Regions from separate parts of the Brevibacillus sp. HB1.2 genome, predicted to be linked through region 2. Evidence: riboswitches for the same ligand, from Rfam matches in the RefSeq annotation. Region 2 holds a riboswitch; the other holds the start of a gene.
What was found. Region 2 has a riboswitch for S-adenosylmethionine ahead of HPY28_RS19880 (pyridoxal phosphate-dependent aminotransferase). Riboswitches for the same ligand answer to the same signal wherever they lie in the genome.
Positions count from the first base shown of each region.

Region 1: another riboswitch for S-adenosylmethionine. It lies ahead of HPY28_RS23780 (homocysteine synthase); the one in region 2 lies ahead of HPY28_RS19880 (pyridoxal phosphate-dependent aminotransferase).

Region 1 is NZ_JABMIU010000013.1:82,410-86,777, forward strand. It holds gene HPY28_RS23775 (ArsR/SmtB family transcription factor) at 1-793, opposite strand, end outside; gene HPY28_RS23780 (homocysteine synthase) at 951-2,255, opposite strand; SAM riboswitch class I at 2,345-2,451, opposite strand; gene HPY28_RS23785 (rhodanese-like domain-containing protein) at 2,764-3,075, shown strand; gene HPY28_RS23790 (SCO family protein) at 3,157-3,783, shown strand; gene HPY28_RS23795 (YqzG/YhdC family protein) at 3,780-4,118, opposite strand; gene HPY28_RS23800 (hypothetical protein) at 4,222-4,368, shown strand, end outside.
Region 2 is NZ_JABMIU010000009.1:70,046-74,413, reverse strand. It holds gene HPY28_RS19895 (methylated-DNA--[protein]-cysteine S-methyltransferase) at 1-441, opposite strand, end outside; gene moaC (cyclic pyranopterin monophosphate synthase MoaC) at 614-1,096, shown strand; gene HPY28_RS19885 (MFS transporter) at 1,100-2,347, shown strand; SAM riboswitch class I at 2,408-2,522, shown strand; gene HPY28_RS19880 (pyridoxal phosphate-dependent aminotransferase) at 2,606-3,787, shown strand; gene HPY28_RS19875 (hypothetical protein) at 3,939-4,368, shown strand, end outside.

The DNA of each region.
Region 1 (4,368 bases), on a different contig from region 2:
AAGGGGGTGGCTGATTTGGATCTACAGCATCGTGCAAATTTTCGTCGGCAACAGGGTAATAAAAAATTTTCGTCCCGACAGCATCGGCTTGTACGGTCCACGGGCGATAGATCGCTTGTGGGATCAGCAGTACGCGTGTCACGGCAGGCTCAGGGAGGTAGCTCGATCCCGTCGCATACTCCACCAAGGCTTCCGGGGTGAGCTTCCCTAGCTTGTTTTGCTTTTGCGACCAATCACGTTCTAGCATGCGAACGGTTTCTTCCTCATGCGGCTTGATGTGGGTACCATACCAGCCTTCCATCAATCGGAGAATATGACTCCGCAGCTCTTCTGCATCAACGGAAGTAATATGTCCGATATACGATTCAAAAAAGAGGTGCGCGCGGCACGCTTCCTGTAAAGCGGCGCAATCCTCTTTGCTTCCTTGTGCAGCCTTCCAACGTGCTTCTTGCATATTCTCACCTAGATAAGGGAGGGCCTCGTATCGGAGCTGTTCTGTTGAGAGCTCTCTGACATACGAGAGAAATGAATCCAGATCAGCGAAAGGGCAAAGATCGAGCAGTTGCAAAAGCGTCTTCCACGTGTTGTGTTCCTTCGCATAGTCGACCTCTTGCCGTACAGAAGGCGATAGCTCGTCCAACAGTTGACGCCAGTAGGCAGGAGGGTGTTCCATCGTGTGATGCAATTGATCGTAGGTAGCAGCAGCGATTCCCAAGGCAGCTTCGAATAAAGGAGAATACGAGATCTCCACGCGATACGTTGTCCGTTCACTTCCGATGTTCAAAACTTTCACGTCTATTCATCCTTCCAAAATTTGTACATCATTATGTATTTTATAAATAACGAATGTAAAATTCAATATTTTTCGAACGAGAATAGAAAAATAATAAAGAAGAATCATAAATCTCTATCCAGAGAGATCATGATTCTTCTTTCTTTTGAAGGTACGGTTAACCTACCGTGGATAATTGCAACGCACGCTGCAATGCCTGCTCCAGATCAGAAATGATATCGTCGATCGATTCTGTACCGACGGAGAGGCGAATAAGTCCCGGAGTCACTCCGGCTGCTGCCTGCTCTTCTTCTGTCATCTGCTGATGTGTTGTACTAGCTGGATGAATGATGAGTGACTTGGAGTCCCCGACATTTGCGAGATGGGAGAACAGCTTCACGGACTCGATCAACGTTTTTCCTGCCTCAACGCCACCGCGAATTCCAAAGGTCAGGATCGCGCCTGCACCTTTTGGCAAATATTTTTGTGCCAACTCACGCTGGGAGTCTGACTCGAGTCCTGGATAACTCACCCACTCTACGGCAGAGTGATTGGCGAGGAATTGGGCTACTGCCAAGGCGTTCTGGCTATGCCGTTCGATGCGCAGATGCAGTGTTTCTAATCCTTGCAGGAACAAGAAGGAATTGATCGGGGCGACGGCAGCACCAATATCGCGCTGGAGCTGGACGCGCGCCTTGATAATATAGGCGAGCGGACCGACTGCCTCTGTATAAACAACGCCATGGTAGCTTGGGTCTGGTGTAGTCAGTCCTGGGAATTTTCCGTTGTTCCAGTCAAATTTTCCAGAGTCTACGATAATACCGCCAATTGCTGTTCCGTGGCCGCCGATGAATTTGGTGGTGGAGTGCACGACAATATCGGCCCCGTGCTCAAAAGGACGGCACAAAATCGGAGTCGCGAAGGTGTTGTCCACGATCAAAGGTACGCCATTTTCGTGGGCAATATGGGCGATCGCCTCAATATCAGCGACATCAATGCGTGGATTGCCGATCGTCTCGCAAAACACGGCTTTTGTCTTTTCATTGATATAAGCACGGAAATTTTCCGGATTGGATTGATCAGCAAAATGAACGTTGATACCGAGGCGGGGAAGCGTGTGGGCGAACAGGTTGTAGGTACCGCCATAGAGACTGCTGGAAGCGACGATCTCGTCTCCTGCATGCGCAATATTTAAGATGGCGAATGTAATGGCAGCTTGCCCGGATGCGGTCGCTAATGCACCAACACCACCTTCGAGCAGGGCAACACGCTTCTCAAACACATCCTGGGTCGGATTCATGATGCGTGTATAGATGTTCCCAAACTCTTTTAAGCCAAACAGATTGGCTGCATGCTCCGTATCGCGGAAAACGTAGGAGGTCGTCTGATAGATCGGAACAGCACGTGAGCCTGTTACAGGGTCAACCTCTTGCCCACCGTGTACCGCAAGCGTTTCTGGCTTCCATTGTTGTTGATCGGACATATTCATCTCTCCTTCTACTATGAAATCGACTAATAAAAAAACGGAGCATTCTCCTGAGAAGAAGAAGGCTCCGATCATGCACGGGCTTGTGTTCATCTCTCAGAATCACTGGATTCTGCAGGAATTGGCACCATGCAGCTAGTCTGCTGGTTGCCGGGCTTCGTAGGGCCTGTCCCTCCACCGCTCTTGATGAGAAAAGTTGTTGTCGTAATTGTATGAAAATAAAACCTTGCTGTCAATGTGGAATTTGTAGTTATCAGGGAGGTTTTTGTGTATATATGGATGAAAGGTGTTTCACTCATGCCATTAATTTGTAACGCTTTTGCCTCAAGCTGTTCACATCCCGTGTGGCTACTGCCACAGCGAAATAGGAGATAATGGTAGAAAATAGGGAGCGTAGATGCAGGGTAAAGCCAAGTGCTCTTCGCGTTAGAAAAGTAAAAAAGCGTGTGATATCATGGAGGTGGTTACAACTGATCTGATCGTACATATAGGAGGATAAATAGCGATGAGCCATGGAGTAAAGGAAATGACACCACAAGAGCTGTTGGAAAAGCTGGAAGCCAAAGAGGAGCTGCAAATCATTGATGTACGTGAAGTCGATGAGTGGAATGCAGGTCACATTAAAGAGGCGAAGCTGATCCCACTCGGCTTTTTGCCACATCGTATCGATGAGCTGGATAAGAACATTCCGATTGTGATGGTTTGCCGTAGTGGTGCCAGAAGCCATAATGCTACAGCGTATTTGAGTGAACAAGGATATGACGTGGCGAATATGGTTGGCGGCATGCTCGCATGGCCAGGTGAAGTAGAACAGTAAGAAGTGATAGAAACAGTGTGAATGCCTCCCGCGTGTAATCAGGAGGCATCACGCATGGGACAAGCAGGGAGGAAGCAACCCGTGAGTGAAGGAACACAATTGCAGCAGGAATCTGGGATGAAAAAACATTGGTTTCCTGTGTTAGCTGGTATTATCCTTTTGGCTATCGTCGGAGTATTTGGTTATAAGTACATGACACAAGAGAAGATCGAAGTATTGAAGCCCATCGCGGACTTCACCTTAGACAACAGTAACGGAACAACCTATACCTTTAATGAAAGTGCTGGTAAGGTACGATTGGTTGAGTTTATGTTTACCAAATGTCCGGATATTTGTCCGGCTACCACGTACAACATGGCCAAGCTGCAAGATCAGTTGAAGGAAAAGGGACTGTTTGGAGACAAAGTAGAGTTTATCTCCATTTCCTTTGACCCTGATAACGATACGCCAGAAGTCTTGCAGGAGTACGCAGCCAAGTTCAAGGCAGATCAGAGTGGCTGGAAGTTCCTGCGCGGTGACGCTCAGGCTGTAGAGAAAGTGACGAAGGATTTTGGTCTGATGGTAATGAAGCAGCCAGATGGTTCTTATGCGCATACGGCTCGCATGTTCCTTGTGGATGGAGATGGAAACATGCGCCGCGCGTACGGGATGGCAGCTGACATGGACATGGAAGTCATGATGAAAGAGATGGAACAGCTCGCTGACTAGCGGGTCTCCTCATAGGAGATGTTTACGACTTCTTCTGTCTGATTCACAAATTCAATATGAACGAGTAACGCCCACCTGCGATTGCCTTCTTGAAGCAAGAGCTTAAACGTCTCTTCTGACGTGGTGGGCGTTTTTGGTGTTCGTCCGACGTGCAGGTAGTCCACAATTTGAGCGTTTGGATATCGCTTCATCGTTTCCTGCATCGCGAGCCTGCCCCATTTTGCATAGGGAGGCTGGGCATAGGTAGGAAACGTCTGAAATAGAAGAAGGAAAAGTACGGGACAGAGAAGGGGCATCATGTTCCGATAGCGAAATAGGCGACGAGCGGTTTGCATTTGCTAATCCCTCTCCTTTTCGAAATGGTTTGCCATGTATTTTGAAGACTTTTCGGAATATCATTCGTAGAAAATAATGACAATGAAGTGAGGGAGGTTTTCGATGCATTACTTGCTGATTCCCTTATTTGGCGTTCCTGTTTTGGTGGGGGTTCTTGCGGCAATATTCCAAAAGCCTCCTTTCTGGAAAAAATGGGGGCCCACGATTGCTTCAGCCATATTGATTTACGGAGGTTGCTTCGCTGCGAAT
Region 2 (4,368 bases):
ACCGACAACGCGGTGGCAGGGGACTGTAATGAGAACCGGATTGGCACCGATTGCTGCACCGACTGCACGAACAGCAGCAGGCTTTTCAATGATGTTTGCAATGTCGGTGTACGATGCCGTTTGACCGTATGGGATTTGACGGAGTGCTTCCCAGACAGCGAGCTGAAAAGGCGTTCCAGAGAGGTCGCAATTCATGGAAAAGTGCTCGCGCGTTCCTTGCATATATTCCATCAGTTCTGTTGCAAAAGGCTTTAGCCATGGGTCGTCTTGCACCAGTGCACTTTGTGGGCGATGCTTTTCAACCCACGCTTCCAATTCAGCAAAAGGCTGGTTGACTGAGCCGACATAACAAAGTCCGGCAGCCGTTGCAGCCAAATAAATAGTCCAATCACCATGCACAAGCATTGACCAACGTACCGTCTGATCCTTCATCGTTTCCATTTCCATACGCCTCCTTTGAGCTGTGTACGCACAGTATACCTCCAGCACCTGTTCTTCGTACGTTTTTGGGAGTGGATGAGCAAGATAACGAAACGATGTCCTCTACATTCCCATTGCTTTTAACCAGCGGCGGGAGTAAGGTAGGAGAAGATAGAGGAGGAAAGATACTCGTATGACTGATCAATTAACACATTTTAATGAACAAAATCGAGCGCGGATGGTGGACGTGTCTGAGAAGGACGTCACAAAACGGGTGGCTGTAGCCGAGAGCCAAATCAGCATGAAACCCGAAACACTCGCCCGAATCCGTGAAGGTCGAATCGAAAAGGGCGATGTACTCGCAGTTGCGCAGGTAGCAGGTGTCATGGCTGCCAAAAAGACGTGGGAAATCATCCCGATGTGTCATCCGCTGCCATTGACTGGCATCGACATACAATTTGCTTTTGTAGATGAAACGACGCTTGCGATTACAGGAACCGTGAAGACGACAGGGAAAACAGGCGTCGAGATGGAGGCGTTGACCGCTGTCAGTGTAACGGCTTTGACGGTGTATGACATGTGCAAAGCCATGGATAAAGAAATGATAATCGGTCCGACCAGTCTGCAATCCAAAACAGGCGGAAAAAGCGGCGATTTCCATCGGGGTGAGAAGTAAGCCATGAGGCAAAAGTGGGAATCCTATCCGAGCAGCATTCGTTTATTGGCGATTGCTGCCGTCATTTTTTCTACCGGAATGGCGTGTATTTGGCCGCTGGTCACGATCTATATTCACAACCATCTCGGAAAGCCGCTGACTGTAGCCGGCTTCTTGTTGCTTTTAAATCAAGGCGCATTCCTGATCGGGAGTATTGTCGGCGGGATGATGTTTGACCGCTGGGGTAAAATGCGCACCATTGTTGTAGGCTCCATCGGTGGAATGATCATTTCGGTCTGTTTAGGTGTTACACAAGATTTTACCGTATATGTCCTACTGTTATTATTGAATGGTTTGTTTTATGGATCCCTTTCTCCCGTTATGAATGCGCTGGCAGTGGTTTTATGGCCGGAGGGAGGCCGTAAAGGAATCAATCTGATTTACGTCGCACTCAATGTGGGTGTAGCTGCCGGCTCTGCTTTAGGCGGCTTCTTGGCAAGCGTTTCGTTTGCTTGGACGTTTTTCGGAAATGCGATCACACAAGTAATTGTGCTGACGATGTTTATGCTCATTTTGCCGCGTCAGTTAAAACTGGCAGAGCAAAAACGTCAATTGCAGACGACTGCTCCCGAACAAGCAGAGGGAGAACTTATACGAGAACCACAGCAAGAGACCAAGGTCGTATGGGGAGCATTGCTGCTCTTATGCGGAGGATTGCTCATTAGCTGGATTGTCTATGTACAATGGACAACGGTGCTGTCGACCTATATGCAATCCCTGGGCATTTCACTCCGTCAATACAGTCTGTTGTGGACGCTGAACGGCGGTTTGATCCTGTTTGGTCAACCATTGATTGCGTGGGTCATACGACGCTTTGCCCGTACGCTAAAAGCACAAATGCTCTTGGGCGCTTATATTTTTGCCATGTCGATGTTGATTTTGTCTCAATCAACGGTTTATGCAGGCTTTGTTGCAGGCATGTTCATCATGACGCTGGGAGAAATGCTCGTGTGGCCAGCGGTGCCGGCAGTAGCGGCACAGTTTACGCCAGAGGGACGAGAAGGCTTCATTCAAGGTCTGATTGCAGGGACTGGATCTGCTGGGCGGATGCTCGGACCACTTCTCGGCGCCTTCATTTTCCAATCGATTCATGCGCAGGGACTATTGTTCGTGATGGCGGGCTTGTGTCTGTTGTCTGTCGCATTCTTTGCCTTCCACACATCTTTTCAAAAAAGAAGGCATCAGGTACCCTTACAGAATCAAGCATCTTGACACGGTTTACGTGCTCAAGTAGTATGATATAGACGAAAAAACAGTATATTCCGTGTGTTTGACTTATTCAGAGAGGTGGAGGGACTGGCCCTATGAAGCCCGGCAGCGGATCTGTTCTATGCGATGGACAGATGCTGTGCCAATTCCAGCAGGATTTTTTCCTGACAGATAAGGACGTGACCAAGCTGATCTCCCCCTTTTTCTGTATGGAAAAAGGGGGTTTTACTGTATTGGGCCCAAGAAAGGAATGGAAGAAAGATGCGCATTCAACCCTCCGACATGATTGATCGACTCCCTACCCAGTTTTTTGCGACCCTGGTGGCAAAAGTAAACAAGGTCATTGCGCAAGGCCATGACGTCATAAACCTAGGGCAGGGCAATCCTGATTTGCCGACACCGCCACACATTATTGAAGAATTACAGGCGCAAGCGGCACAACCACTCCATCACAAATATCCGCCTTTTCAGGGACGCGTGGAACTGAAGCAGGCAGTGGCTCATTGGTATAAGCAAGAATTTGATGTGGACCTCGATCCGGAGGAAGAAGTCGCGATATTGTTCGGCAGCAAAACCGGACTCGTAGAGATTTGCCAAGTCCTTATGAATGCAGGCGATGTTGCACTGGTTCCAGACCCAGGCTATCCGGATTATTGGTCGGGTGTTGCTGTCGTAGACGGACGGATGGTCATGATGCCGTTGAAGGCGGAAAATGACTTCTTGCCTGACTACAGCCAGCTCTCCCAAACTGATTTGGATCGAGCGAAACTGATGTTTCTCAACTATCCGAACAATCCGACAGCAGTTAATGCACCACTCGAGTTTTATGAGGAAACCATTCGTTTTGCTCGAAAACATGAAATCGTTGTTTGCCACGACTTCGCCTACGGGGCGATCAGCTATGACGGGAAAAAGCCAGTCAGCTTCATGCAGGTTCCGGGTGCAAAAGAAGTGGGTGTAGAATTTTATACCTTGTCCAAAACGTACAACATGGCAGGCTGGCGTGTTGGTGCTATGGTAGGAAATCGCGAGCTGGTTCGTCTGATTAATCTCATTCAGGACCATTACTTCGTCAGTCTGTTCGGAGCGGTACAGATGGCGGCAGCCAAAGCGATGACGGAGTCACAGCAGTGCGTTCGCGATCTCGTTGCTGTCTACGAAAGCCGCCGCAATGCTTTGTACTCCAATCTGCATCGGATTGGCTGGCAGGCGCCACCATCTCAAGGGTCGTTTTTTGCTTGGCTTCCTGTTCCAAGCGGCTTCACATCCGTGGAGTTCTCTGACCTGCTTTTGGAAAAAGCGCATGTCGTCGTAGCGCCAGGAAATGGCTTTGGTCCGACAGGTGAGGGTTATGTGCGAGCGGCTTTGTTATCAAATGAAGAGCGTCTCGCAGAAGCGGTTCAGCGAATTGAGCGGTTGGGGTTATTTACGAAAACAAAATAAAGGCGAGGTAATTGGGTCACACTACCATACAAATGGAGTGTGGCTTTTTTATTCTAGAATAAAAATCATTCTCATTATTGACAGATAATGATTTTCATTATACGATGGCATTGTTAATGATAATTAGTCTCATCGAGAGCGGGAGGGTACCATGCGCTATCAGATTAACGGTTACACGGATATGTATACGGTGATCGCCAACGAGCGGAAAATCGGCGGAGCCATTGAAGCAGGACAGATTCGCCTGCGGACGGGAGAAGTTTACGCCAATGCTGTTCTCACTCGTTTGGAAATGTCAGGTGCGCATTTTTGCTCGATCGGTTTTGTTACGGAAGAAGGCAAAAGACTGATTGTCCATGTGAATGATATCAGCATGATCGCTGATGCTCGTCACGTCAACGTTTGTGAGCTGACGAATGAAGGCATGAGAGTGGAGAAATCCGCAGAGAGACTGAAGCGATTGAAACGTCTCTGTGAACTGAATGAAGGCAGCTGTACGCCGACCTTCCAGGAAGAGGCATTGCTGTTGGCAAACGATATTGGCATGGAAGAAGCGTCCACGCACGTAGACCTCTCTTTCC